2 linked regions of the Cupriavidus taiwanensis LMG 19424 genome follow. The protein of the gene in region 2 binds, or shares a complex with, the protein of the main gene of each other region. Links are inferred from orthologs where the notes say so. Each region holds a gene or a part of one and is shown on either strand. Other genes may lie near its edges.

Region 1 (15,407 bases), 130 kb from region 2 along the record:
GCCCGGGGTCATGCGCGAAGGACGCAGCGCGCGCTCGCCAAACAGCGTCACCGCCTCGGCATGCGACAGCGGATCGACAGCTTCTTCCTCACGGTCCGCGCCTTCTTTCCAGTCGTCCCAGTCATCTTCCTGACGGGACCCGGCGCCTCGTTGCTGACGGTCTCGAACCACCACCTGCCTGCCTTATCCGGGCCGGAACTTTTCGGCCCGACCAGAATTCAAACCGCACGATTTTAAGGGGAACTACTGATTCGCGTCAATCTGCTTACATTTACCTTGCAGTGCGTTGCGCACAACGGTTGCCATCACGATTGCATGATGGCTGCGCGAAAATTGCGCGGCAATGATGTTTGACGTAATTGGATTGCGCAGTGAACCCCGCGCATGATGGGGGATTACCGACCGGGCACGAGGTATACCGGGGATCGACGCGACCAGTGCTGCGTGCGCGCAACAGTCGACGCAGCAATGGCCGTTAATCGCGCAGTAAATCAGGCAGCCTGCTGCCCTTCGCGGGATTCGCGCAGGCGCGTCAGCACCCCTTCGAGCGCATCGTTGTTGCTGAAGTGGATCGTCAGCTGGCCCTTGCCGCGTGCCGACAGCTTGATCTGCACCGCCAGCCCGAGCGCATCCGACAACTCCTCTTCCAGCCGCGCCACGTCGCGCACGTTATTGGCGCCCTTCTGCTTGAGCGACTTGAGGTCGAACGGCTTCAGCGTGGAGGCCACCAGCTTCTCGGTCTCGCGCACCGACAGCCGCTTGTTGACAATCTGGTTGGCCAGCGTGATCTGGTTGGCGCCGTCCACGGCCAGCAGCGCGCGCGCATGGCCCATGTCGAGGTCACCGGCCATCAGCATGGTTTGCACCGGCGCGGCCAGGTTCAGCAGGCGCAGCAGGTTGGACACCGCGCTGCGCGAGCGGCCGACGGACTCGGCCGCCTGCTCGTGCGTGAAACGGAACTCGCGGATCAGCCGCATGATGCCCTGCGCTTCTTCAAGCGGATTCAGGTCTTCGCGCTGGATGTTTTCAATCAGCGCCATCGCCGCCGCGGCTTCGTCGGCGACGTCCTTGACCAGCACCGGCACCTTGTCCAGGCCGGCCAGCCTGGAAGCGCGGAAGCGCCGCTCGCCGGCAATGATCTCGTAGCGATCGGGCTCGGCCACGCGCCGCACCAGGATCGGCTGCATCAGGCCCTGGGCGCGGATACTCGCGGCCAGCTCCTGCAGCGCGCCCTCGTCCATGCGGGTGCGCGGCTGGTACTTGCCCGGCTGCAGCTGATTCAGGTTCAGCACGGTGGGCGCGCCCTCCTGCTTGACCGACTCGACGATCTCGGCGGGCCCGCCCAACAGCGCTTCGAGGCCGCGGCCCAGGCCCTTCTTCTTTGCAGTGCTCATGCTCTTGCCCTCTCCTTCAGCCCAACTGCCGGACCCGCGCGATCATCTCCGCGCCGAAGTCCAGGTACGCCTTGGCACCCTTCGATGACGGATCGAACGCCACGCCCGGCATGCCATAGGACGGTGCCTCGGCCAGCCGCACATTGCGCGGGATCAGGGTCTTGAAGACCTTTTCCCCGAAGTGCGATTCCAGTTGCGCCGACACTTGCTGCTGCAGCGTCACGCGCGGATCGAACATCACGCGAAGCAGGCCGATCACCTGCAGGTCGCGGTTCAGGTTGGCGTGCACCTGCTTGATGGTGTTGACCAGATCCGACAACCCTTCCAGCGCAAAATACTCGCACTGCATCGGCACGATCACGCCGTGCGCCGCGCACAAGCCGTTCAGCGTCAGCAGCGACAGCGACGGCGGGCAATCGATCAGCACGAAGTCATAGTCACCGTCGACCTCCGCGATGGCCTGGCGCAGCCGCCGCTCGCGCTGGTCCAGCTCGACCAGCTCCACTTCCGCGCCGGCCAGTTCGCGATTGGCCGGCAGCACGTCGTACTTTCCGGTTTCGGAGCGCTGGCGCGCCTGCGGGATCCCGGCCAGGCCGACCAGCACCTGGTACACACTGGTTTCCAGCGCCTGCTTGTCGATGCCGGAACCCATCGAGGCATTGCCCTGCGGATCCAGGTCGACCAGCAGCACGCGCTGGCCCTGCGCCGCCAGGCCAGCGGCAAGGTTTACCGTGGTGGTGGTCTTGCCTACCCCGCCCTTCTGGTTTGCGATCACGAATACCTTGGCCATAAGCTCCTGCGGCTCCTGCTTCAATTCATCCAGCCAGCACGCGGCTGGCAGTTCGCGGCGCACGGCGCCGCGGCGTAGGTCATGCGGGGGCGCCCGCCCGGCGCGACAGCACCACCAGGTGGCGCTCCGCGTCCAGCCCGGGCACGGTCAGCCGCGGCACGGCGTCGACCTGCCATTGCGCCATCATTCCGGCGGTTTCCATGCGGTCCAGCTCGGCCTGCGGGTACACGCCCTTCATCGCGATCAGCTTGCCGCCGGGCGCGAGCAGCTGGCCCGACAGGTTCACGAAATCCGTCAGTTCGGCAAACGCGCGCGAGGTGATCACGGCAAAGCCATCGGCGTCGTCCAGCTTCTCCACCGGGCCCCAATGCGCGGCGGCGTTGGACAGACCCAGCTGGGCCCGGCACTGCGTCAGGAAGGCCGTCTTCTTCTGCACGATGTCGACCATCAGCACCGACACATCGGGACAGGCGATGGCCAACGGCAGGCCGGGCATGCCGCCGCCGGAGCCCACATCTAGCACCCTGCCCCGCGCCGGCGCCGCGACTTCTACAGCGCGGGCGGCCTGCGCCAGCGCCGGCACTGCAGCGAGCGAATCCAGCATGTGATGCGTGAGCATCTCATCAGGGTGCCGGATCGCGGTCAGGTTGTAGACGCCGTTCCATTTGCGCAGCAGGGCCAGGTACGCGAACAGCGTATCAATCTGGGCCGGCGCCAATGCCAGCCCGATCTCGGCCAAGCCTGCTTCAAGGCGACGACGCTGCGTGGCGTCATCGGTCATGGTTTGTCGCGGAGCGGGCACTCTCAGGCAGCCTCTTCACCGTTGCCGGACGATGCGCCGGCGTCCGCACGGCCGCGGCCCAGTCCCTTTTTCTTCAGGTGTACCAACAGCAGCGAGACCGCCGCCGGCGTCACACCCGAGATGCGCGAAGCCTGGCCCAGCGTTTCCGGGCGATGCTGGTTCAGCTTCTGGCTGACTTCGAAACCCAGCCCGCGCACCTCGGTGTAATCCAGCCCTTCTGGCAGGCGCGTCGATTCGTTGGCTTCCAGCTTGTCGACCTCGGCCGCCTGGCGGGCGATATAGCCGTGGTACTTGATGCCGATCTCGATCTGCTCGCGGATCTGCTCCGCCAGCATCGGCTCCGCATCCAACGGTGCCTCGGGAGCATGGCGGCCGCCCTGGAGTGCCATCAGGGCTTCGTAGCTGACTTCCGGGCGACGCAGCAGGTCGGCCAGGCTGTACTCGCGCTCGATAGGCTTGCCCAGCAGCGGCACTGCCTCTTCGGCCGGCAGCATCGACGGATTTACCCAGGTGCTCTTCAGGCGTTCTGTTTCACGTGAAACAGCGTCGCGCTTGCGGTTGAACGCGTCCCAGCGCGCATCATCGACCACGCCCAGTTCGCGGCCCACTTCGGTCAGGCGCATATCGGCGTTGTCTTCGCGCAAGCTGAGGCGGAACTCTGCGCGGCTGGTGAACATGCGGTACGGCTCGGTCACGCCACGCGTGATCAGGTCGTCGACCAGCACGCCCAGATAAGCCTGGTCACGGCGCGGCGTCCACGGATCGCGTTCGCGCACGTAGCAACCGGCATTGATACCGGCCAGCAGGCCCTGCGCCGCGGCTTCTTCATAACCGGTCGTGCCATTGATCTGGCCGGCGAAGAACAGGCCCCGGATCGCCTTGCTCTCCAGCGATGCCTTCAGGCCGCGCGGATCGAAGTAGTCATATTCGATCGCATAGCCAGGACGCAGGATATGTGCGTTTTCCAGGCCGCGAATCGAATGCACCAGCTCCAGCTGCACGTCGAACGGCAGGCTGGTCGAGATCCCGTTGGGATAGAACTCGTTGGTGGTCAGGCCTTCCGGCTCCAGGAAGATCTGATGACTTTCCTTGCTGGCAAAGCGATGGATCTTGTCCTCGATGCTGGGGCAGTAACGCGGCCCTACCCCCTCGATCACGCCGGTGTACATCGGCGAGCGATCCAGCCCGCCGCGAATGATGTCGTGGGTACGGCTGTTCGTATGGGTAATCCAGCATGGCAGCTGCTGCGGGTGCTGTTCGGGGCGACCGAGGAAGGAGAAGACCGGTACGGGATCCAGGTCGCCTGGCTGCTCTTCCATCACGGAAAAATCGATGGTGCGCCCGTCGATGCGCGGCGGCGTGCCGGTCTTGAGGCGGCCTTGGGGCAGCTTCAGGTCCTTCAGGCGTGCCGACAGCGACACCGCAGCAGGGTCGCCGGCACGGCCTCCCGTGTAATTGTCCAGCCCGACGTGGATCTTGCCGTCCAGGAAGGTGCCGGCCGTCAGCACGACCGCACGCGCGCGGAAGGCGATGCCGACCTGCGTCATGGCGCCGACGACACGGTCGCCCTCGACCATCAGGTCGTCCACGGCTTGCTGGAACAGCATCAGGTTCGGCTGGTTCTCCAGCCGGGTGCGGATCGCCTTGCGATACAGCACCCGGTCAGCCTGGGCACGAGTGGCACGCACGGCCGGCCCCTTGCTGGAATTCAGGATGCGGAACTGGATGCCGGCCTCGTCCGTGGCCGCGGCCATGGCGCCGCCCATGGCGTCCACCTCTTTGACCAGGTGCCCCTTGCCGATACCGCCGATCGACGGGTTGCAGCTCATCTGCCCAAGCGTCTCGATGTTATGGGTCAGCAGCAGCGTCTGGCAGCCCATGCGGGCCGCAGCAAGGGCGGCTTCAGTGCCGGCATGGCCACCGCCGACGACGATGACGTCGAATTCTTTCGGGTAAAGCATGGGACACCTCCTCCGGGAGGCTGGCGGGAAAATTCGGGAATGCGAAATTATAGCGGCATTCGACTTATCACTTTCCGGCGGACACCATGTTTCACGTGAAACATGCCGCTTGCGGTACGTCATCAGTCGCCTGAAAGCGACGTTGTGTTTCACGTGAAACAAAATGGCCGGGCGCAAGGCCCGGCCATAGGTTTCACGTGGAACAAGCGCCTCAGAGCTTGGAACGGATATAGGCCGCCACTTGCTCGGTCAGCTTGCCCAGGTCGCGCTGCAGCGAAGCGAAGCCGGCATTGCGCTCCCGGGTCACCTCATCCATGTACAGCGGCCGCCGGATCTCGATCTGCAGGCTGTTGCGCCGCTCCGCCGGACGCCCGATCTGCGCGATCAACTGCACGCCCTTGTACGGATCGTTGCGCGCGACGGTGTAGCCCATGCCACGCAGCTCCCGCTCGACCAGATCCACCAGGCCCGGCTCGCAAGTCGTGCCATCGCGGTCTCCCAGCACGAAGTCGGCCAGCGGGTGCGCGCTGGCGATCTTCAGGCGCTCGTAGGCGTTGTTCGGCATGGAGTGCAGGTTGAGGTGCCAGAGTGCGCCAAAGCGCGCGTAGGCGCCCTCCACGGCCTCGGCCAGCGCCGCGTGGTACGGCCGATAGTAGCGCTCGATGCGGGCCTGCACTTCCGCGACCGACAACCGGCGGTCGTAGATCGGCGTTGCCGCGTCGATCCGGCTCCAGATCAGGCCGAAGCCCAGCTGCGTCTTCGGTCCCGGCGCCAGCGCCGTCGGCCAGGCGCCGTCTAGCTGGGCGGGATCGATATCGTCGGCCATCCGGTTCGGGTCGATGTAGACGCGCGGGAAGGTCGCCGCCAGCAGCGTGCCGCCCGCGGCGGGCACGGCCTGCCACAGCGCATCCACATGCGTGTCCTCACCGCCGCGCAGGCGCGCAGCAGGCACCGCGGCGCCAAAGTCAGCCGGGTAAGCGGTACCGCTATGCGGCGAATCACACACCAGCGGCAGCGCCTCCCCTTCCGGCAAGCGCACGATCACCGGCGGCAGCGCGGCCGGCTGGTTGGTTGCTTCCGCCATGCCTCAGTCCAGCTTGATCTCGGCAGCCTTGGCCACGCGAGCGTAACGGGCCATGGCCTGCTGGATCTGTGCCTTGAACTGTTCCGGCGTGGTCGGCACCAGGGTGCCGCCAGACTCTTCCACCTTGCGCTTGAACTCGGGATTCTGCATGGCCTTGTGGATCACCTGGTTCAGCCTGGCAACGATGGCGGGCGGCGTATTGGCGGGCGCGACAATGCCGAACCAGCCGCCTTCACCCATGTCCTTGAAGCCCAGTTCGGCGTACGTCGGCACGTTGGGCAGCTGCGCGGAGCGGGCCGCGCCCAGCACCGCCAGCGCGCGCAGCCGACCGGCCTTCACGTGCGGCAGCGTCGACGACAGGTTGTCGGTGATGGCATTCACCTGCCCTGCCACGGCGTCGTTCAGCGCCAGGCCTGCGCCCTTGTACGGCACGTGAAGCAGGTCGATCTTGGCCAGCATCATGAAGTTCTCGATATTGACGTGGCCCAGCGAGCCTGCCCCCGGCGAGGCAAAGCTGTATTTGCCCGGATTGGCCTTGGCAAGCGCGATGAACTCTTGCATGGTCTTGGCCGGCACGCTCGGGTGCACCGCGAACACGCTGGGGATCGCCACCACGTTGGTGACCGGGGCAAAGTCCTTGATCGGGTCGTACTTGAGCTTGGGGTAGACGGCCGGATTGGAGCCATGCGTGCTGACGGTGGCCATGCCGATGGTGTAGCCATCCGGCGCAGCATTGGCGACCTGCTCCATGCCCAGCGAACCGCCGGCGCCGCCCTTGTTTTCCACGACGATCGACTGCCCCAGCTCGCGGCCGGCAAACTCCGCTACCAGGCGCGCCGACAGGTCGGTGGAGCCGCCGGCGGCAAACGGCACGATCAGTCGGATCGGGCGGGTCGGGTAGTTGGCCTGTGCCAGCGCGCCGCCGGCAAAGAGCAGCGTGGCGGTGGCGGCGGTGCCGGTCAGCAGCAGCTGGCGGCGGGACATCCGGGCTCGGATCATGGGGTTTCTCCTGTTGGTGTCTTGTGCATGAACCGGGCGAGTGTCAGCCGTTTACCGGCCGCGCGCAAACGACTATATTGCACCTTTGCATTACCAAAGATCATCCTTGCGCCGGGCGCGGCAAAGCGCCCTCCCCCGCGCTCCGCCCCCTGCCCTGCGCCATGCGGTTGCATTCCCCTTCGATGTCCGAGTTGCACGCCTTTGCCACCGCGGCACGGCTGGGCAGCTTTACGCGCGCGGCGGAAGAACTGTGTGTGACGCAGGGCGCGATCAGCCGCGCCATCGCAAGGCTGGAGGCGCATTTCGGCCAGCCGCTGCTGCAGCGTAACGCCCACCGCCTGGGGCTGACCGATGCCGGGCGCCACTTGCTCGAGGCCGTGGCCGAGCCGCTCGCCGCGATCGAGCATGCCAGCGCCGCCTTGCGCGCCGGCGACCGCCGGCACCATCTGACCCTGTCGGTGGTGCCGACCCTCGCCAGCGTCTGGCTGGTGCCGCGCCTGCCGGATTTTCACCGCCGGCATCCGGAAATCCGCCTGGACTTCGTCCCCTACCAGCGTGACGAAGACTTGTCCGGACCCTCCCCCGACGCCGCCATCCTGGCGGGCGAAGCCGGCAAATGGCCTAGCCTGCAGGCCGACTACGTGGTCGGTCGGGAAATGGTGCCGGTGTGCCACCCCGACCGCCTGCGCGCCCGGCGTGAGGCCGGCCGCTGGCAGTCTCCGGGGGAGCTGCTGGACGAGCCGCTGCTCTACCACACCACCGCGCCGGCGAACTGGCAAAACTGGCTGCTGGCGGCCGGCGTACTCAACGCTGCGCCCCGGTTATCCACAGCGTTCGACCAGGTCTCGATCCTGATCCAGGCAGTGCGCGCCGACATGGGCGTGGCGGTGCTGCAGCGCTGCCTGGTACGCGAGGAAATTGCGGCGGGACGCGTGGCAGCACCGTTCGACCTGCCGATTACGCTGCAACGCGGCTATTTTCTGTGCGCGCCAAGGGAGCGACGCGATCATCCGGCGTTGCATTGCTTCCGCACGTGGCTACTGGAAACGGCGGCTGAGGATACCGCCCGGGAAAACGCCGCGCTATTCAGCAGATAACTTTCAGATCTGCATTTCCACGCAAACACATCCGTCGGGTGAATTTTTCTCGCACCACCATCAAACCGATGGATGAAATGATAAGATCTACAAGTCCAAACATCCATCAAACAAATAGCAGCGGGGCTTGGGTCAGAGGCGCGGCCGCGCACAGAGTTGACCCCCCGGAAAATCAGGTTATCCCCAAAGTTATTCACACCACCAATAACAAAGGGCCCGCTTGCGCGGGCCCTCATTCTTCAGGCGAAATCGGGGTCGACTAAGCCACCTTTTTTGCCAGACCAAGATAGGTTTCGATAACCTTCGGATTCGCCGCCAGTTCATCGGCCGGCCCTTCCATCGCCATATCGCCGGTCTCGATCACATACCCGTAGTCTGCCACCTGCAGCGCCGCGCGCGCGTTCTGCTCGATCAGCAGCGTGGCCACTCCGGTCTGGCGCAGGTTGCTGATGATGTGGAAGATCTCCTTGACGATCAGCGGGGCAAGGCCAAGGCTGGGCTCGTCCAGCATCAGCAACTGCGGCTTGGCCATCAGCGCGCGGCCCACCGCCAGCATCTGGCGCTCGCCGCCCGAGAGCGTGCCGGCGTCCTGGCGCGCGCGCTCGCGCAAGCGCGGGAACAGGTCATAGACCACCTCCATCTGATCCAGGTATTGCTTGTCGCCGGCGCGCTTGCGGCGGAAGGCGCCAAGCTGCAGGTTGTCCTCCACCGTCATCGAGGCGAACAGCTCGCGTTTTTCCGGCACCAGGCACATGCCCCGCGCGACCCGCCCTTCCACCGGGATGCCGGCCATGTCATGGCCCAGGTAGCTGACTGTGCCGCTGGACGATCCCGTCACCGGCAGCGCGCCCATGATGGCATTGAGCATGGTCGACTTGCCGGCGCCATTCGGTCCGATCACGGTGACGATGCGGCCGGCCTCGACTTTCAGGCTGGCGCCGTGCACCGCCTCGACCTTGCCATAGCGCACATGCAGTTCCTTCACTTCCAGAATCAGGCTCATGTCGGGTCCGTGCTCCACATTTATTCCACGCCGCCCAGGTAGGCTTCCAGCACCGCAGGGTTCTTCTGCACCTCCTCGGGCACGCCCTCGGCGATGCGCGAGCCGAATTCCATGACCACCAGCCGGTCGGTCAGGTTCATCACGAAGTCCATGTCGTGCTCGACCAGCAGCACGCTCATGCCTTCGCCGCGCAGCTTGCGCAGCAGTTCGGCCAGCGCCTGCTTTTCCTTGTAGCGCAGGCCGGCGGCAGGCTCGTCGAGCAGCAGCAGCGCCGGGTCGCAGCACAACGCGCGCGCGATTTCCAGGATGCGTTGCTGGCCCAGCGCCAGGCTGCCGGCTTCCATGTACATGCAGTCGGCCAGGCCGACGCGCTCCAGCTGGCGCTTCGCCTCGAACAGCAGCTTCTCTTCCTCGACCTTGTTCATGCGCAGGATCGCCGCGCAGACACCACCCTGCGCGCGGAAGTCGCCACGCAGGTGCGCGCCGATGGCGACGTTTTCCAGCACCGTCATGGTCGGCAACAGGTGCACGTGCTGGAAGGTGCGGCCGATGCCGCGCTTGACGATCTCGCGCGACGGCAGGCCCGAGATCACCTCGCCGCGGTAGCGCACCTCGCCGCCAGAGACCGGCAGCACGCCGGTGACCAGGTTGAAGGTGGTGGACTTGCCCGCGCCGTTGGGTCCGATCAGACCGATGATCTCGCCGGCGCGCACCTGGAAGCTGACATCGTTGACCGCGACCAGCCCGCCGAACTGCTTGCGCGCGGCGCGCACATCCAGGATCAGCTCGCCCGCCTCGGGCTTCTGGCGCACCGCCAGCCCCGCGGCCTGACCCGGCGCGAGCACCGGCGGCCCGGATGGCACCAGGCGCCGCAGGAACGGCCAGATGCCATCGCGCGCGTACTGCAGCAGCAGCACCAGCAGCACGCCGAAGACGATGATCTCGAAGTTGCCGTTGGCACCGAGCAGCTTGGGCAGCACGCCCTGCAGCACGTCCTTCAGGATAGTCAGGATGCCCGCACCCAATACTGCGCCCCACACGTGGCCGACGCCGCCGACCACGGCCATGAACAGGTACTCGATGCCGTAGTTCAGTCCGAACGGCGTCGGGTTCACCGCGCGCTGCAGGTGTGCATACAGGAAGCCGGACACGCATGCCAGGATCGCCGCGACCACGAAGATCACCACCTTCATCCACGCGGTGTTCACGCCCATGGCCTCGGCCATCACGCCGCCGCCCTTGAGCGCGCGGATGGCGCGCCCCGGGCGCGAGTTCAGCAGGTTCTGCATCGCCAGCACCGCCAGCAGCACCACCGCCCAGATCAGGTAAAACATCGAACGGCCGGACTGCAGTTCGATGCCGAAGAACGACAGCACCGGGATCCCGTTCAGCCCGTCATACTTGCCCAGGAACTCCAGGTTGCCGAACAGGAAGAACAGCGACAGGCCCCAGGCGATGGTCGCCAGCGGCAAGTAGTGCCCGGACATGCGCATCGTGATCAGCCCGATCACATAGGCCGAGGCCATGGTGATCACCAGCCCCACCAGCAGGCCGAACCACGGCGACAGCCCGAACTGCGTCGTCAGGTACGCGGTGCTGTACGCACCCAGCCCCACGAACGCCGCCTGCCCGAACGAGGTCATGCCGCCCACGCCGGTAAGCAGCACCAGCCCGATCGCGACAATGCTGTACAGCCCGATGTAGTTGCCCAGCGTGATCCAGAATTCCGGGGTCGGCAGCACCGGCAGCGCCGCCAGCACCACGATCAGGACCAGCACCAGCACCAGCACCCGGTTGCGGTTCAGCCGCGCGCGGCTGCCGGCCTCGGCATGGGTCACGCCGGCCTGCTTGTCGGTCAGCATGGTCATGGCTTATTCCTCCTCCTCGACATGCTTGCTCGTCAGCGAGCGCCACAGCAGCACCGGAATGATCAGTGTGAAGACGATGACCTCCTTGAACGCGCTGGCCCAGAAGGACGAATACGATTCCAGCAGCCCCACCAGCAGCGCGCCGAGCGCCGCCACCGGATAGCTGACCAGGCCGCCGACGATGGCGCCGACAAAGCCCTTCAGCCCCACCAGGAAGCCCGACTCGTAGTACACCGTGGTCAGCGGCGCGATCAGGATGCCGCACAGCGCGCCCATCGCCGCCGCCAGCGTGAACGACAGCCGCCCCGCCTGCGTGGTGCCGATGCCGACCAGGCGCGCGCCCAGCCGGTTCACGGCGGTCGCGCGCAACGCCTTGCCCTGCAGCGTGCGTTCGAAATAGAAATAGAGCGCGCCGATCAACAGCGCCGACACCGCCACTACCCACAGGCTCTGGCCCGAGATACTGAGCGCGCCCACCTCGAAGCGCGCATCCGAAAACGGATTGGTGCGCGAGCCCTCGGCGCCGAACATCACCAGCCCCAGCCCCACCAGCGCGAAGTGCACGCCGACCGATACGATCAGCAGCACCAGCGTGCTGGCCTCGGCCAGCGGCTGGTAGGCCAGCCGGTACAGCATCGGCCCCAGCGGAATAATGACCAGCAGCGTCAGGGCGACCTGCGCCAGCATCGGCAGCGGCTGCGCACCATACTGCTGTACCACCCAGTGCACCGCCAGCGGAAACACCAGGTACTTGCCGGCCAGAACCGCCAGGCGCTGGCCCAGCGTGCGCCGCAATTCGGCGCTGCGCAGCACGGTGACGGTCTCATAGAGAAAGGTCAGCACGCCCATCGCTACCAGCAGCCAGCTGGTTTGCGGGGCATGACCGGCCTGCATCGCCGCCAGTGTCAGCGCGCCGTAGGCAACGAATTCCCCTTGCGGGATGAAGATGACGCGGGTCACCGAGAACACCAGCACCAGCGCCAGTGCCAGCAGCGCGTAAATCGCGCCCGAGGTGATGCCGTCCTGCGCCAGGATGGCGGCGATAGATAGGTCCATTGTCTCCCCGTCTTGTTGGAAAACCTGCCTGCATCGAACGGGATCAGCGGGGCGCCGACGGGCCGACAGGATAGTGCGCGCTTTGGGTTACGAAATAGTAAACGGGTTGCGCAATGCGGAAATACAGAGCAACCCTAGGTTGGCGGGCGTCGACCCACCGACGCGCCAGAAAAAAGGGCGCATGGTCAGCCATGCGCCCTGCTTCACTGCGGAACCGGCATGCCTTGCCGGCCGGATCCAGACGCGCGGGTCAGCCGCTTATTTCAGCAGCTTCCACTTGCCGTCGACGATCTGCACCATCACGCGCGCGCGCTGGTCGAAGCCGAGGTGGTCGGTGGCGCTCATGTTCATGATGCCATGCGACACCGGCAGGTTCTTGGTCTGCTCCATGGCGTCGCGCAGGGCCTTGCGGAACTCCTTGGTACCCGGCTGGCCCTTCTTCAGCGCTTCCGGGATGGCGTGCTGCAGGATCAGGCCCGCATCCCAGGCATGGCCGCCGAAGGTCGAGACCTGGCCGCCGAAGGCCTTTTCATACGCGGTCTTGTAGGCCAGCGCCGGCTTCTTTACCGGATTGCTGTCGGGCAGCTGCTCGGCCACCAGCAGCGGGCCGGCGGGCAGGAAGGTGCCTTCGCAGTCCTTGCCGCACACGCGCAGGAAGTCGGCATTGGCCACGCCGTGGGTCTGGTAGATCTTGCCCTTGTAGCCACGCTCCTTGAGCGTCTTGGCCGGCAGCGCCGCGGGCGTGCCCGAGCCGGCGATCAGCACCGCGTCGGCATTGGCGCCCATCATCTTCAGCACCTGCCCGGTGACCGAGGTGTCGGTACGGGCAAAGCGCTCGTTGGCGACCACCTTGATCTTGCGCAGCTCGGCGACCTTGGCGAATTCCTGCGCCCAGCTGTCGCCATAGGCATCAGCGAAGCCGATGAACGCCACCGTCTTCACGTTGTTGTTGCTCATGTGCTCGGCAATGGCGGTGGCCATGTGCGAGTCGTTCTGCGGGGTCTTGAAGACCCACGCGCGCTTGGCATCCATCGGCTCGATGATGCGGGCCGAGGCGGCCATGGTGATCATCGGCGTCTCGTTCTCGGCCGCCACGTCGACCATCGCCAGCGAGTTGGGCGTGACGGTCGAACCCACCATCACGTCGACCTTGTCTTCGCTGATCAGCTTGCGCGTGTTCTTGACCGCCGTGGTCGTGTCCGAGGCATCGTCCAGCACGATGTACTCGATCTTCTTGCCCGCGATCTCCTTGGGCATCAGCGTGAAGGTGTTCTTTTCCGGAATGCCCAGCGATGCCGCCGGACCGGTGGCCGACACCGTCACCCCGACCTTGACCTGCGCCTGGGCGGCACCGGCAACCAGGCTGGCCGCAGCGATTGCCAGCAGGCTGGCGCGCTTGAAATCCATCTTGTCTCCTTCGGTTCCTGAAACGGAAAGGCATCCGTCCGGCGTCCGCCGGCGGATGCCCCTTTTTTGGATCGACCCCTCGGGTCAACGCAGGCACATCGCCGGCACCTGCGCTACAACCAGGAGCGACACCAGGCCGCTCCCCAATTTCCCGTCCACGCCACTCCCCCGGAAAGGCGCTTCGGTGATTCACCGACCGTGCGGTCGGGAATGCGGATCGAGTCTATCACAGCGCCCTGGCGCGAACAGGGAGGATTAACCCGCATCGCGCGCCCAGCCTGGCTTTGCCGTCAGCGGACGAAGGCGTCCCAGGCGGTCTTCAGGATCAGCGCGCTGACCACCACGATGAACACCTTGCGCACGAAAGCGCTGCCATGGCGCAGCGCCAGCTTGCTTCCCACCTGGCTCCCGGCGACGTTGGCCACCGCCATCACCAGGCCCAGCTGCCACCAGATATGGCCCTTGCTGGCCAGCAGCAGCAGCGCCGCCAGGTTGGTGGCAAGGTTGACCAGCTTGGTCGACGCCGCCGCGTGCAGGAAGTCATAGCCGAATACCCGCACGAACATGATCATCAAGAAGCTGCCGGTGCCTGGCCCGAACACGCCGTCATAGAAGCCCAGCACGGCGCCGCCGAGCAGCGCCGCGCCGCGTTCGCCCCAGCCCGTCAGCGTGGGCGCGTGCTCGGCGCCCAGGTCCTTCTTGGCGACGGTATAGACCAGCAGCACCACCAGCACGAACGGCAGCGCCTTGCGCATCGGCTCGGCCGGGATCATGGTCAGCGCCCAGGCGCCGGCCATCGAGCAGGCAAAGGCCGCCACCACGGCAGGTGCGGTCGCGCCCCAGTAGATGCGCACGCTGCGGCCATAACGCAGTGCCGCGCTGGCGGTGCCCGCAATCGATCCGACCTTGTTGGTCCCGAGCAGCGTGGCGGGTGCCAGGTTGGGATAGGCCGAGAACAGCGCCGGGATCTGGACCAGCCCGCCGCCGCCGGCGACCGCGTCGATCAGGCCGGCAAGAAAGGCGGCGACCGCCAGGAATGCGAATTCCGTCATTGCAGAAAAGCGAAATGGGAAAGAGGAAAAGGAATACCAGCGGGAATACCAGCGGTGCCGGGACAGCGGAACCGGCGCCCGGCCGGGCGCAGCGGATCAGCCCAGTACCTTGGCGGCCGGCGCCAGGCTGCCGTGCCACATGCCGTTAGCGTGCAAGGAGAAACCGGGTGGCGCGCCGCCGTGGCCGGCCGCCAGCCCCGGAGCCAGCAGCGCATGGCGAATGCCGTGGGCGCGGCCCCAGTCGGCCAGCGTGGCGAAGCAGGCTTCCAGGCAGGCGCGGCGGGTGGCCGCGTCGAGCTCCGGCCGTACCCACCACTCGCTGGCGCAAGCCGCGAAGCCCGCAAGCTCGAGGCTGGGCAGCAAGGCCACCGGCAGGCAGGCCACCAGGCCGCCGTCCGACGAGGGTACCGGCAGGCAGGCCAGCAGGCAGATACCGCGTCCTGACTGGGCCAGCAGTTCGCCCAGCATCAGTTGCCGCGCGCGGGCCGCGGGCACCGGCAAGGGCTGTAGGCGTTCCAGCCAGTCCGATACCAGGCCAGCGTCGGCGCCCTGCCCCAGGCGTACGTGGAGCTGCGGCGCGACAGCACCGCCATCGTCTGGCGTGGCCTGGGTGGGATCGGGGGGAACGGTGGCGGACATGGGCGGGCAGCGGAGAGCGCCCGCATTGTCGCATGGGTGAGACCGCCAGGTGATGCCGATGCGGCATGCGCGCCCCAAAACGGGGCGAAGGCGTCACAACACGGGCGGGAAGCCCAAATGAAAAAAGCGTTGCCGAGGATCACCCGGCAACGCCCTTTATTTATAACGCTGCTACCCGACACCGGGTGCGCGCCTGTCGTCTCCTCGCTTCCGCCTCCATTTAACCTGCGAAAACCGTATATGGAATGTAACGAA
Region 2 (13,540 bases):
CCGGATCCGGTGCAGGCCAAGGTGATGATGATCATGCCGCTGGTGTTCTCGGTGATGTTCTTCTTCTTCCCGGCCGGCCTGGTGCTGTACTGGGTGGTGAACAACATCCTGTCGATCGCGCAGCAGTGGCAGATCAACCGGATGCTGGGCAAGGGCAAGGCGGCCGTGGTGGCCAAGAGCTGAAGCTGTTGCAAGATGCGGTGATGGAAAGCCCGGCAGAGATGCCGGGCTTTTTGTCTTTGCTGAGGCTGAGGGCTGAGGGCTTTCGCGATCCCGACGGTTTGCTCCCCTCTCCCGCTTGCGGGAGAAGGGCCGGGGGAGAGGGCAGGCGCGGGCATACCGACGCGCTTTAACTTCGTGGACACTCCGGCCCTCTCCCCCACCCCTCTCCCGCAAGCGGGCGAGGGGAGCCTGGTTCAAGCGGTGTTGGCTTCGGCAGGCGTATGCTACTGGCCTGCCCTTACCGTCAGGAGACTCCCATGAGCTGGTCCGCCCACCAATACGTCGCCTTCGAGGACGAACGCACCCGCCCGGTCCGTGACCTGGTGGCTGCCATTCCCAACGAGATCGCGCGCAACGCGGTCGATATCGGCTGCGGTCCCGGCAACTCCACCGAGGTGCTGATGGCGCGCTATGCCGGCGCCTCGGTGACCGGGCTGGACAGCTCGCAGGACATGATCGACGCCGCGCGCAAGCGCCTGCCCGACGTGCAGTTCCGCGTGGCCGATATCGGCGCCTGGGACGAGGCCGGCCCGTACGACGTGATCCTCGCCAACGCGGTGCTGCAATGGCTGCCCGACCACGGCCGCTTGTTTCCCGAACTGGTCGCGAAGCTTTCCCAGGGCGGCACGCTGGCCGTGCAGATGCCGGACAACCTGGAAGAACCCGCGCACCAGCTGATGCGCCGGGTGGCGGCCGAAGGCCCTTGGGCCGACAAGCTGGCCGGCGCCAGCAAGGCCCGCGCCGAACGCGCGCCGGCGCGCTGGTACTACGAGTTGCTGCGCCCGCTGTGCCAGCGCGTGGATGTATGGCTGACCACCTACCACCATCCGCTGGCCGGCGGCGCGGCCGCGGTGGTGGAGTGGTTCAAGGGCAGCGGCCTGCGCCCGTTCCTGCAACCGCTGGACGAGGCCGAGCGTGCCGCCTACCTGGCGCGCTACCAGACCGAGATTGCCAACGCGTACCCGGCGCTGCCGGACGGCTCGGTGCTGCTGCCGTTTCCGCGCCTGTTTATCGTCGCGACGCGCTGAGGATCCCTTACGCCGGCTTGTGGCAGACCGCCTCGATGTTGTGGCCGTCCGGGTCCAGCACGAAGGCGCCGTAGTAGTCGGGGTGGTAGTGCGCGCGCACGCCCGGTGCGCCGTTGTCGCGCCCGCCCGCGGCCAGTGCCGCGCGATGGAACGCATCGACGGTCGCGCGGCTGTCGACGCGGAACGCCACGTGCACCGGCGGCTGGTTGGGCGTGCCGCGGTGGATCCAGAAATCGGGATGGCCGGGCGTGCCGAAGCCGGCCACATCGGTGCTGCCGGTGACGCTGGCCGGGAATTCCTTGTCCAGCACGTAGCCGATGGCGCCCAGCGCGGCCTGGTAGAAGGCGCGGCTTTTCTCGTAGTCGCTGACGCTGACGCCGGTGTGGTCGATCATGGGTGGCTTCCTTTGTCGTTGGTTGGAGCGGGCAGGTCTCAGGCCAGGTCCAGCACGCTCATGGTGGCGTTGAGCCGGCTGACCAGCACGGATTCGCCGTGGACGTCGGCAGGCCCTGACCCACGAGGAAACCGCCATGACCACCGAACAGGAACGGCTGCTGCTGCGCGACACCATCGAGGCTGGCTTCCGCCAGGCCGCCTTCGTCAGCGACGTCGGCATCGCGCTGGCCGACTGCGGGCCCCGGCTGGTGCGAGTCCACGCTGGCCATCACGGCACGCCACCTCCAGCACGGCGGCATCGTCCACGCGGGCGTGCAGGCCACCATGGCGGACCACACCGCCGGCGCGGCCGCCTCCACCATCCTGGAAGCCGGCCAGCACGTGGTCACCGCCGAGTTCAAGATCAACCTGCTGCGGGCCGTGCGCAGCGAACGGCTGCGCTGCCGCGCCGACGTGCTCAAGTCCGGCCGCTCCATCATCGTGGTCGAGGCCGACGTGTTCTGGCGAATCTGGGCATTCCAGCCTGAAGGACGGGGCGTGTCAACCGCCAAAGCGGCGCTGGCGCCGCATCCTGCCCAGGCGCGTGCTGTCGCCTACACTGAAGGCATCTGCGTCCCGCGTGCGCGCCTGACCGCATGCAGTCCGCCATGAACGCCGACGCCCATTCTCCCAAGCTGCGCCGCAAGACGCGGCCCGCTGCAGCCTTTGCCGCGCTGGCGCAAGCCAGCCTGGCGCGCATCGACGCGTGCCTGGACCCGCTGCAGCACCGCGACGACCCGGAAGACCTGCACCAGCTGCGCATCGCCCTGCGCCAGGCGCGCGCGGTGGTGTGGGCCATGGGCCCGGCCCTGCCGCGACAGGAGCGCGACCGCTGGAAGCGCGACCTGCGCACGCTGGCCCGCGCCACCAGCACGGTGCGCGACTGGGATGTGTTCCTGGCCGAAACCATCGGCCCGGCCCGAGAACTGGAGCCGGAAGACACGATCCTGGCCGCCATCGCCGACACCGCCCGGCAGCGGCGCGACGCGGCGCGCGAAGCGATGCTGGCGACACTGGCCGCTTACCGCGACTGGCCACTGCCCGCGCTGCATCGCGACCTGGCCCACCTGGCGCAACTCGCCACCCGCGCCCGCGGCGACGGTGCCCGCCTGTCCAGCTTTGCACGCCGGCGCGTGCGGCGCGGCCGCAAGCAGCTGCGGGCACTGGCCCGGGACGCCCGCCATGGCGACCCGGCCGCGGTGCACGCGCAGCGCATCGCCGGCAAGCGGCTGCGCTACGTGATCGAGGCGCTGGCGCCGGTGCTGCCGGCGCGCTATACCACGCGCCTGCACCGCAAGCTGGTCAAGCGGCAGGCCCGGCTGGGGCGGCAGGTCGACGGCATCGTCGCGCGCCGCCTGCTGGCCGAGTGCCTGGACCTGCAGGCGATGCCGGATGACGCGCCGCCGTTGCCCGGCGCCAGCTGAGCGGCCCGCCAGCCATGGCGGCCTGCCATAGCGTTCCAGCGCGTTCCGGCGCGTGCCACGCCAACCGCACCCGATCTGCGACAATACCGCCATGACTGCTCCCCAGCTTCCCATAGCCGCCATCGCCACCGCGCCGGGCCGCGGCGGCATCGGCGTGGTGCGCGTGTCCGGCCCCGATGTCGGCCCCGTGATGCGCGCCGTCTGCGGCCAGGCACTGAAGCCGCGCCACGCCACCTACCTGCCATTCCTCGACGGCAACGGCAAGGTCATCGACCACGGCCTGGCACTGTATTTTCCGGCGCCCAACTCCTATACCGGCGAGGAAGTGCTGGAGCTGCAGGGCCACGGCGGCCCGGTGGTGATGCAGATGCTGCTGACGCGCTGCCTGCAGGCCGGCGACGGCATCGGCCTGCGCCTGGCCGAACCCGGCGAGTTCACGCGCCGCGCCTTCCTCAACGACAAGCTCGACCTGGCCCAGGCCGAGGCCGTGGCCGACCTGATCGAAGCCAGCACCGAGGCCGCGGCGCGCTCGGCCGCGCGCTCGATGGAGGGCGAGTTCTCCAACGCCATCCGCCAGCTGGTGGACAAGGTCATCCACCTGCGCATGCTGGTCGAGGCCACGCTGGACTTCCCCGAGGAAGAGATCGATTTCCTGGAGCAGTCCGACGCGCGCGGCCAGCTCGCCACCATCCGCGATGAACTGGGCGCGGTGCTGGCGCAGGCGCGCCAGGGCGCGCTGCTGCGCGAGGGGCTGTCGGTGGTGCTGGCGGGCCAGCCCAACGTGGGCAAGTCGTCGCTGCTGAACGCGCTGGCCGGCGCGGAACTGGCCATCGTCACGCCGATTGCCGGCACCACGCGCGACCGCGTGCGCGAAACCATCCAGATCGACGGCATCCCGCTGCATATCATCGACACCGCCGGCCTGCGCGAGGAAGCCGCCGACGAAGTCGAGCGCATCGGCATCGAACGCACCTGGGACGCCATTCGCCGCGCCGACATCGTGCTGCACCTGGTCGACGCCACCGACTACCTGCGCCACGGCCTGTCCGAGATCGACGACGCCATCGACGACAAGCTGAGCGGCCAGCTGCCGCCCGGCGCGCCGATCGTGCGCATCGTCAACAAGATCGACAAGGCGCCCGCGGTGGGCGAGATGATGTTCGGCGGCAACCGCCCGCACGTGGTCGCCGCCAACGGCCCCAACCCGACCGAGATCTGGATCTCGGCGCGCACCGGCGCGGGCATCGAGCTGCTGCGCCGCGAACTGCTGCGGCTGGTGGGCTGGCAGTCCGGCAACGAAGGCACCTTCCTCGCGCGCGAACGGCACCTGACCGCGCTGCGGCAGGCGCAATCGCGCCTGGACGTGGCCGCCGAACAAAGCCAGCGCCAGGCCCAGGCGCTGGACCTGTTCGCGGAAGAACTGCGGCTGGCGCAGGAGCACCTGAACAGCATTACCGGCGAGTTCACCAGCGATGATCTGCTAGGGACGATTTTTACGCGGTTTTGTATTGGGAAGTAGGGCGGTAACCAGGTCCGTGTGCCATGCGCGCCGGACACCGTGCCCAGGGCTTCCCAGAGCAGAGGGCTGCTCATCTATGCCACTGTATATTCATACAGTAGAATGACTCCGAAACGCTGAGGAAGAACCAACGTATCAGGGGCGATCAATGGCTGATGAACGCGTGGCTGCACAGCATCACAAGACTTTCGAGAGCATCCGGCACGAGGACGAGCACGGTTTCGAATTCTGGCGGGCAAGGCAACTCGCCGGCGTGCTTGAGTACTCGCAGTATCGCCACTTTGTTGCCGTCATAGACCGTGCGAGGGAGGCTTGCCGAAACAGTGGCCAGCCGCCTGAAGACCATTTTGAGGACGTCCTCACAATGGTGGAGATCGGCTCCGGCGCACACCGCGAAATTGAGGATTGCCGACTCTCCCGCTACGCCTGCTACCTGATCGTGCAAAACGGCGATCCGTCCAAGCCAGTGATTGCCAACGGTCAAACGTACTTCGCGATCCAGACCAGGCGACAAGAGCTGGCCGATGAAGCCCGTTTCAGGACTCTCACTGAAGACGAGCGCCGCCTGATGCTTCGAGGAGAAATGGCTGAACACAACAGGGCTCTCACGGCAGCGGCCAAGCAAGCAGGCGTCGCGACCGCATTAGACTATGCGGTCTTCCAAGACCACGGCTACAAGGGACTCTACGGCGGCCTGGGTGCGAAGGACATCCATGTCAGCAAAGGACTGAAAAGAAGCCAGAAGATCCTTGACCACATGGGCAGCACCGAACTGGCCGCCAACCTGTTCCGCGCAACCCAGACGGAAGAGAAGCTGCGACGGGAGAACGTTCAGGGCAAGAAGCAGGCGAACCAGACCCACTTTCAGGTGGGCGCGAAGGTGCGGCAAACCATCGCTGATCTCGGCGGCACCATGCCAGAAAAGCTGCCCACGCCAGAGAAGAGCATCAAGCAGATCGAGCGCGAACAGCGTCAGTTGCAAAACGACTCGGACAAGTCCACACCGGAAAATTTCTGACCCGACGGCAGGCACCAAGGGCGACAGCCGCTCAAATGGCCGCGCTGGCCCTGGACAGGGCAATTGCGCGCGTTTGCGGCAGCCAGGGCGCATAATTCGCCTTTCGCTGTTTTTGCCTTCCGCTTTCACTACGCAGGACCTTCCCGATGTTGAACCGCACCCAGCAGATCCTCATTGCCATCGTCGCCGTGGCTGTCCTTGGCATGTTGTGGTTTGCCGGCAATGACCGCCGCGACGATGTTGGCGGCGCCGTGCCCGACGCGCCGGCCGATGCGCCGGCCGATGCGCAGAGTGCTGCCAGTGCGGTGCCGGCCAGCGAGGTGCGCGGCGTGCCGCGCAACGGCACGCTGGATCCGGTCAGCATCGACCCCCAACGCTCCGCCGACCGCCTGCCGCAGTTGCAGGCCGATGCACTGCTGAAGGCGTATCGCGACAATGCCGCGCAAGCCGACCGAGACTACCTGAACCAGTACCTGATCGTCGAAGGCGTGGCCAGCGGCATCCGCCGCGAGGGCGAGCAGGTCTTTGTCGATATCCGCACCAACGATCCGGGCGCCAATGTGCGCGCGCTGCTGCTGCCGCGCCAGATCTGCGGCCCGGCCGGTCGCGAGTGTGAAGTCGAAGCGCGCGCCACCATGGTCCGGCGCGGCCAGAAGGTGGCGCTGGAGTGCAACGGCGCGGGCCTGGCCGACGGCATGCCGCTGCTGCGCGACTGCCTGCTGCGCGGCGGCGCCAACTGATCGCGCTCGCGACGATTCCGGAGATCCCCGCCATGCAATCCGTGCTGTCCGTCCTTGCCATCCTGATCATGGTGGCGACCCTCGTCGGCGTGATCTCGCCCGCCTGGCTCAGCCAGACGCTGTTCGGCGGCAAACCCGTGACGCGCGTGCAGGTGGCCGTGGTCGGGACCTGCCTGGCCGCGCTCTGCCTGGTGCTGGTGGGCCGGCTGGCGCAGGGCGGCGCGGGCGGCTGAGGCGTCATCCGCAACGCCATCCGCAACACCAGAAGCGACCGTTTTGCGCTTCTGTTTGGCCGATTGGATCGGCCTGCCGGCGCCTACAGTGTGAAGGTATGCGGTGGCCATTGCGCCTTGTGGCGGCGCGGTGCAGCGCCGCCCAGCCTTCCAGGACATTCCATGAACCATGCACTGCTGGCGGCCTGCGTGGGCCTGCTGCTCACCGGCTGTTCGACCTACCAGGCCGTAACGCCGGTCGACCGCCTTGACCCCACCGATCCCGTTGTCGCGTTCCAGCTGCCGGCCGGCGGCGGCCCGCTCGGCAACTACGGCGCCCACGGCACGCTGCTGTGCGTGGTGGTGAACCCGGTCAGCGGCAATGACTTTGTCGAGAGCTTCCTGTCGTCGCTGCGGCGGCGCAATTTCGAGGTGAAGGTGCTGCAGGCGCAGACCTCGATCGCATCGTGCCCGATGGTGGCGCTGTACACCGCGCGCGGCGCCTGGTACTGGAACACCTACCTGAATAACGCCGACATCACCGTGTATCTCAATGGCGACCGGGTCGGCAAGGCGATCTACAACGCCAACCGCAGCGCCGGCGGGCTGAACCTGAGCAACTTCGTGCAGCCGTCGTCCAAGCTCGATGAACTGGTCGAGCAGCTGTTCCCCGGCATGCTGCCGCCTCCGCCGCCGGCGGACACGGCGCCCGCGCCGGCGGCCTAGCCCTTCTGCCTAGCCGATCTGCAGTCAACCGGAGGGCCGCGCCATGACGCTGTGCGCAGCATCCTGCCGGGCGCGGCCGCGCCCGGCCCAGCGTACCCGGGTCAGCGCTCCGGCCGGCCCAGGCGCACCACGGTCACGCCGGGGCGCAACTGGCGCAGCGATGGCATCACCAGCACGCAATCCGGATACGGCGTCACCACCGGCGCGCCGTCGCGCCAGCCGATTACGGTCCCGGCCTCGGTAAAGGTCTCCAGCCCGGTGTAGGGGCCGGCAAAGCGGAAGTCCATGCTGGTCGCCACCACCGGCTCGGTCACGCGCACCACGCGCTGCGCGGCGGCCAGCGGCTGCAGCCAGCCGGCGGGCAGGTCGCTTGCGTCAACGATGCCGGCATGCAGCAGGAACCGTGCGGTGCTGTCCTGCGCCACCGTCACGGCGGCCGGTTCCCAGTGCTGGCCGCATTCGATCAGCAGCGCGTTGCGCGGGCTGGCGGCATCGCCAAAGCCATCGTAGTCGCGCATGCGGCGGCCTTCCGGGTGGCCTTCGTCGACGATCACATCGGCCGGCGCACCGAGTGCGCGCGACAGGGCGATGCCCTTGTCCAACGGGCCGGAGACGATCAGCGGCCGGCTCTTCTCATGCATCGAATGCAGGTCCAGCAGCAGGCCGACGGTATCGATCACCGGCCGCATGGCGCGTGCGCGGCGCAGCTCGGATGAATCCAGGCTGGCGTCATCGAGAACCTTCGCGGTCCACACGCGGTTGAAGTCCTGGTCGACGAAGCGCGAGGCATCCGGACTGGCGGGATCGAAGCGGTGGTAAGCATCGACGTTGGCAAAGGCCAGCGTCAGGCGGCCGCGGCGCGGGCGCAGGCCGTGGTCCAGCAGCGCCTTGACGGCGATGGCGCCGCACACCTCGTTGCCGTGGGTCAGCGCGTTGACCATCACGTGCGGGCCGGGCCGGCCGCTGTCGAAGGTGTGGAGGTAGGGGATGCCGGTGTTGCCGGCGGCGTAGGGGCGGATGTCGGGGAAGGCGACGTCGACGGGGTAGGCTTCCAGGGGTGCGGTGGGCTGGTGGGTCATGGGAGTCGGTGCGTTCAGGGTGCCTGGCAAGTCGATGCCTGCCGGGTCGGTGTGATAGGGACGGTGAGTGTGCGGTCGGCGGCATTGCAAGGAGCGACGCCGCCTCGCCATCCCCTTACTGCTGAATCCCCGCCGTCTGCACGATGGTGCGATAGCGCCCGGTCTCGCGCTTGATAAAGCTGCCGAACTGCGCCGGATTGGCGGGCGCCACTTCCACGCCGGCCTCGGCCAGTTTCTTCTTCACGTCCGGCATCGCCAGCACGGCCTGCATCTCGGTGTTCAGGCGCGCCACCACCGGCTGCGGCAGCTTGGCCGGGCCCATCAGGCCGAACCAGACGCCCATGTCCACGCCCTTGAGCGCCGGCGTCTCGGCCAGCGCGGGCACGTTCGGCGCCACCGGCGAGCGTTTGGCGCCGGTCACGCCGTAGGCCTGCACGCGGTTGGCCTGGATATGCGGCAGCGCCGACGACAGCACCATCACCGCCAGGTCGATCTGACCGCCGAGCAGGTCGGTCGCCATGGCCGAAGCGCCCTTGTACGGCACGTGGGTGATGTTGACCTGGCCCTGCTGCTTGATCAGCTCGCCCGCCAGGTTCAGCGGGGTGCCAACGCCGGACGAGGCGTAGGCCAGTTTGCCCGGCTGGGCCTTGGCCAGCGCGATCAGCTCGGCCGCGTTCTTCGCCGGCAGGCCGGGCTTGCCGACCAGCACCATCGGCTGGGTGCCGACAAAGGTGACCGGCGCCAGGTCCTTCTCGCCGTCATAGCGCACCGCGGGGTTGGTCAGGCGCGCGATCGACACTTCACTGCCCGAGCCCATCAGCAGCGTGTAGCCGTCGGCTTCTGCCTTGACCACCTTGGACGCGCCGATGGTGCCGCCGGCGCCGCCCAGGTTTTCGATCACCACGCTCTGGCCCAGGCGCTTGCCCAGTTCCGGGGCGATGGTGCGGGCCACCAGGTCGACGCTGCCGCCGGCGGTGTAGCCCACCACCAGCGTGATCGGCTTGGTGGGCCAGGCATCGGTCGCGGCGGCGGCGGTGGAAACGGCGCCGGCGCAAGCGGCAAGGCAGAGTGCGGCAGCGGCCGCGCGCAGGGTGGTCTTCATGGTATTGGCTCGGTGTCCCGGAATCATGGTTGTGGACCGATGTTAGAAGCGCAGGACCGGCGCGGCGTGCGGCTTTGGCAACCGCGGTTGCCGATTTGGCAATGGCGGCAAGGGGCCGCCGGCGGCGCTTCAGCGCGGCGCCTGCACGGCCGCCTGCCAGAAGGCCTCGGCCAGCGGCCGCATCGGCGCGCGCGGGCGGTAGAGGCGGATGTCTAGCGCCAGGTCGCCGCCATCATCCTCGCGCGGGGCGGCGATGGCGCGCACGAGCCGGCCGTCACGCAGGTCGTCGGCGATCAGCCGCGCGGGCAGCCAGGCCAGGCCCATGCGCTGGCGCACCATCTCGTGCACCGACTCGGCAAAGTCGCTGACCGCGATCACGTCCAGCCGCGGCGCCAGCTTGCGGCGCGCGATCTCCTGGTTGACCATGCGGCCCAGCGTCAGGGTTTCTGCGTAGGCGATCATCGGCACCGGCGCGGGCGCGGTCTTGCCAGAGACCTTGCTTGTCCCCAGCCGGTGCAGCGGCGCACCGCGCGCGTCGGCGGCGCTGACGCACACCAGCCGCTCCACGCCGGCCAGGTGGAACTGGTAGCGCGCGTCGTCCAGCATCACCGGCAGGTCGGGCGGGCTGTAGCACAGCAGGAAGTCGGCATCGCCCTCGGCGAACATTGCCAGCGCGTCGTGCATCGGGAAGGTCGACAGGCGGGTGCGAAAGCCGGCCGCCGCGGGGTCATGGCGCAGCGCCTCGCGCAGCCCCGCGAGCCAGGCCGGCACCATCGAGCGCGCCAGCGTCTTGCCGGTGGCAATGGTCACGGTGCTGGCATCAGCGCGGTGAGCGGCGCGCAGCGCCAGGCGGGTGTCGTCGAGGGTGCGCAGGGCGCTTTGCGCCGCTTCCAGGAACTGGCGCCCTTCGGCGGTCAGGCGTACCGGGAAGGCGCTGCGGTCGATCAGCGGGGCCCCGGCCCAGACCTCCAGCGCCTGCATGCGCCGGCCAAAGGCGGGCGGGGTCACGTTGCGCAGCTCGGCGGCGCGCGCGAGGCTGCCGGCCTGGGCCAGGCAGACGAAGTCTTCGAGCCAGCGGATATGCATGGAAAACGGTCGGTCGGGGTGGGGGCAATGCCTTCATTATCGGCAAAAGCCGCCGCCACTTTGCCTGCCGCGTTCCTCGGTTAGAATTTTTGGCATGACACTGACCCGGCGCCGCCAACCTTCGCCTCCGTCCCGCCCGGCGTCCGCCGCATCCGGACCGCCGCCTGCCCCGGAATACACCATCGACGAACTGGCGCGCGTGGCCGGCACCACGGTGCGCAACGTGCGCTCATACCAGGACCGCGGCCTGATCGACCCGCCGCAGCGGCGCGGGCGCGTGGGCATCTACACGCAGGCGCACCTGGGCCGGCTCAAGCTGATCCACCACCTGCTGGCGCGCGGCTACACGCTGGCCAATATCACCGAACTGCTCAAGGCCATCGTCGAGGGGCACGACCTGCGCTCGATCCTGGGGCTGGAGACCGCGATCAGCAGCCCGTGGACCAACGAGACCCCGCGCCACTATTCCTACCTGGCGCTGGCGCGGCTGTTCGGCCGGGCGATCTCGCGCCCGGCGCTGGCCAAGGCGATCTCGCTGGGGCTGCTGGAACCGGACGGGCTGGGCTACCTGGCGCGCAGCCCGCGCGCACTGGCCGCGGGTGCGGAGATCGCCCACGCGGGCTTTGCGCTGGAGGATGTGCTGGAGATCATCGCGCAGTCGCGCGGGCATTTCCAGGCGGTCTCGGACCAGATCGTCGCCACCGTGGTACGCGAGCTGGACCGCTTTGGCGAGGGCAAGCTGCCGCCGCCACAGGACGTGCCGCGGCTGGTCGACATCCTGTGGCGCATCCGCCCGCTGGCGCTGGTGATGGCCGAGACCGAGATGATGCGGGCGCTCGAGATCTCGGCCAACAAGTACCTGGGGGACCGGGTGGCGGCGATCATCGAGCATCTGCATGATGAGGAGGGCGGGGGCGCCAAGCCCTAGCCCTCGTCCACGCCCTGCCGCCTATAGCGCAACCATGTCGAAATCCGCTTTCGCCATGCCGCAGTCCGGGCAGCGCCATTCCGGCGGGACCGCGCCCCACGGTGTGCCGGGCGCGATGCCGTGCTCGGGCATGCCGAGCGCTTCTTCATAGACGAATCCACAGATTCGGCACTGCCAGATGGTCATGCCGTCCCCCGCAGCGAAGGCGCCCGGGTGGAGACGCCGGCGGCGCGCGCGGTGTCTTCGATTTCCCGCACCAGCGGATCGATGCGGGCCAGCTCGGCGCGGTTGTCGTCGTCCCAGGGATGGAAGCCGGGGCGGAAGTAGCTGAGCCACTCCGGGATCATGCGCGGCAGCGCGCCGGGCGACGCCCACAGGAAGCGCAGCGCGGTGCCAAACCCGCTCAGCTTGTTGCGGCAGCCCTTGTCGCCCATCACCAGCGCGATATGGAACACGAACACCATGGCCCAGAACGTCACCGTGGTGGTCAGCATGGTGAAGGTGCGCACGAAGTAGCGGTAGGGGCCCGGCTTCATCACGGTGTTCCAGACATCGTAGGCCACCGCCTTGTGCTCGGTTTCCTCCAGCGCGTGCCAGGTCCACACCTGCCGGTAGCCGGCCTGAGAGTCCGCGCCCAGGTGGCGCACGTCCTTCAGCACGCCGTCGGCCAGCATCGCGGTGTAGTGCTCCAGCGCGATGGTATGCGCCAGCTGCCATGACTTGGGCAGGATCTTGCGCAACATGTCCAGCAGCTTCCACACCGCGCGGTCCAGCGCCGCGGCGGGCAGGCCGGCGTCTTCCATGAGCCGGTTGTAGAGGATGTGCTCGCGCGTGTGCATCGCTTCCTGGCCGATAAAGCCGGCGATGGCGCGGCTCAGCTCGGGGTCCTTCACCTGGTCGCGGTAGTTGCGCACGCTGTCCATGAAGAAGCGTTCCCCGGCCGGGAAGAAGATCGACAGCGTGTTGAGGAAATGGGTGACGTGGCGGCCCCGCTCGTGCCAGTCGCTGATGCGCTCCGGCGGCAGGTGGGGATGCACGTCGCGGCGGACTGGCATCATGGCGGTCTCCTTGGGTGACAGCCGGCGCGCACGGCGCCGGCGCGATTCATTGGCGGTCCAGGAATGGCAGCAGGTCTGCGGCCACGCGTTGCGGGTCTTCTTCCATCGGCACATGGCCCAGCCCCGCGTAGCGGCGCAGTTGCGCGCCGGGGATGCGCTCGGCGAAGGCCTGCGCGTGCGCGGGCGGAATCCAGCGGTCGCGCTCGCCCCACAGCACCAGCGTGGGCGCCCGCACGCTGCCGAGCAGGTGGGTGTCGAGCTGGGCGAAGTCGAGCTTCGGCACCATCTTGCCGACCGCCTCGCGGCTGCCTTCGGCATAGAAGAAGTCCACGTAGCGGCGGAAGGTGGCCTCCGGCACGCGCGAGGCGTCGCCGTAGACGTCGCGCGTGGCGGCGCGGATGATGCACTCGGGCAGCAGCCACGGCGCCGACCAGCGCACCGGCGCATGGCGGAACAGGTCGATGTAGATCGGCAGCTTCATCGGGAAGCCGGCGGCATCGATCAGCACCAGCTTGTCGACCGCACCCGGCCGCCGCACCGCGAGGTCCCACGCGATCAGCCCGCCCAGCGAATTGCCGATGATGCTGGCGCGGCGCACGTTCACCGCGGCCAGGAAGGCATCGATGAAGTCGCGGTAGCGGTGCACGTCCATGGTCTCGATGCGCCCGCGCGCATCGCGCAGCGGCCCGGTCAGGCCGAACGGGGCCAGGTCCAGCCGCAGCACGCGATAGCGTTGCGCCAGCGCCGGCACGATGCCCTGCCACGTATGCAGCGACGCGCCGAAGCCGTGGATCAGCACCAGGGTCTCGCCGTCGGCGGGGCCTTCGTCGGTGTAGTGCACCATCGCATCGAGCACGCGCACCCAGCGCGAGGCCGGCAGCGCATGGCGCTGCGCCAGCGTCGCGCGCGACAGGCTGAACAGCCCCACGCGGCCCTGGCCGAACCAGCGCGTCAGCGTGCCCG

What was found.
Region 1: the proteins of mnmE (region 2) and mnmG are in contact, whole or in part, in a solved structure (PDB 9HIP), measured with the Escherichia coli proteins. The link is inferred for Cupriavidus taiwanensis LMG 19424 from one-to-one orthologs.

The regions. Positions count from the first base shown.
Region 1 is NC_010528.1:3,275,794-3,291,200, forward strand. What follows is about bases 2,469-5,395. They hold mnmG (tRNA uridine-5-carboxymethylaminomethyl(34) synthesis enzyme MnmG), read right to left. Parts: upstream 4,948-5,395; coding sequence 2,989-4,947; downstream 2,469-2,988. Other genes in these bases: rsmG (16S rRNA (guanine(527)-N(7))-methyltransferase RsmG), read right to left, coding at 2,469-2,965; RALTA_RS15180 (N-formylglutamate amidohydrolase), read right to left, coding at 5,159-5,395. Also shown: RALTA_RS15155 (ATP synthase subunit I), read right to left, coding at 1-174; RALTA_RS15160 (ParB/RepB/Spo0J family partition protein), read right to left, coding at 492-1,394; RALTA_RS15165 (ParA family protein), read right to left, coding at 1,411-2,184; more of rsmG, read right to left, coding at 2,264-2,468; more of RALTA_RS15180, read right to left, coding at 5,396-6,031; RALTA_RS15185 (Bug family tripartite tricarboxylate transporter substrate binding protein), read right to left, coding at 6,035-7,030; RALTA_RS15190 (LysR substrate-binding domain-containing protein), read left to right, coding at 7,192-8,127; RALTA_RS15195 (ABC transporter ATP-binding protein), read right to left, coding at 8,387-9,130; RALTA_RS15200 (branched-chain amino acid ABC transporter ATP-binding protein/permease), read right to left, coding at 9,151-10,998; RALTA_RS15205 (branched-chain amino acid ABC transporter permease), read right to left, coding at 11,002-12,054; RALTA_RS15210 (ABC transporter substrate-binding protein), read right to left, coding at 12,313-13,461; RALTA_RS15215 (sulfite exporter TauE/SafE family protein), read right to left, coding at 13,752-14,513; RALTA_RS15220 (hypothetical protein), read right to left, coding at 14,610-15,152. UniProt on the Escherichia coli protein: NAD-binding protein involved in the addition of a carboxymethylaminomethyl (cmnm) group at the wobble position (U34) of certain tRNAs, forming tRNA-cmnm(5)s(2)U34.
Region 2 is NC_010528.1:3,400,738-3,414,277, reverse strand. What follows is about bases 2,581-5,414. They hold mnmE (tRNA uridine-5-carboxymethylaminomethyl(34) synthesis GTPase MnmE), read left to right. Parts: upstream 2,581-3,200; coding sequence 3,201-4,628; downstream 4,629-5,414. Other genes in these bases: dinD (DNA damage-inducible protein D), read left to right, coding at 4,777-5,414; RALTA_RS15705 (CHAD domain-containing protein), read left to right, coding at 2,581-3,109. Outside these bases: membrane protein insertase YidC, read left to right, coding at 1-183; tam (trans-aconitate 2-methyltransferase), read left to right, coding at 480-1,250; RALTA_RS15715 (VOC family protein), read right to left, coding at 1,258-1,644; RALTA_RS30800 (hypothetical protein), read right to left, coding at 1,703-1,915; RALTA_RS30795 (PaaI family thioesterase), read left to right, coding at 1,827-2,297; more of RALTA_RS15705, read left to right, coding at 2,294-2,580; more of dinD, read left to right, coding at 5,415-5,646; RALTA_RS15690 (OB-fold putative lipoprotein), read left to right, coding at 5,793-6,386; RALTA_RS15685 (hypothetical protein), read left to right, coding at 6,419-6,619; RALTA_RS15680 (Sbal_3080 family lipoprotein), read left to right, coding at 6,782-7,324; RALTA_RS15675 (M14 family metallopeptidase), read right to left, coding at 7,426-8,403; RALTA_RS15670 (Bug family tripartite tricarboxylate transporter substrate binding protein), read right to left, coding at 8,519-9,505; RALTA_RS15665 (LysR family transcriptional regulator), read right to left, coding at 9,635-10,591; RALTA_RS15660 (MerR family transcriptional regulator), read left to right, coding at 10,686-11,519; RALTA_RS15655 (rubredoxin), read right to left, coding at 11,541-11,705; RALTA_RS15650 (metal-dependent hydrolase), read right to left, coding at 11,702-12,577; RALTA_RS15645 (alpha/beta fold hydrolase), read right to left, coding at 12,624-13,540. UniProt on the Escherichia coli protein: Exhibits a very high intrinsic GTPase hydrolysis rate. Involved in the addition of a carboxymethylaminomethyl (cmnm) group at the wobble position (U34) of certain tRNAs, forming tRNA-cmnm(5)s(2)U34.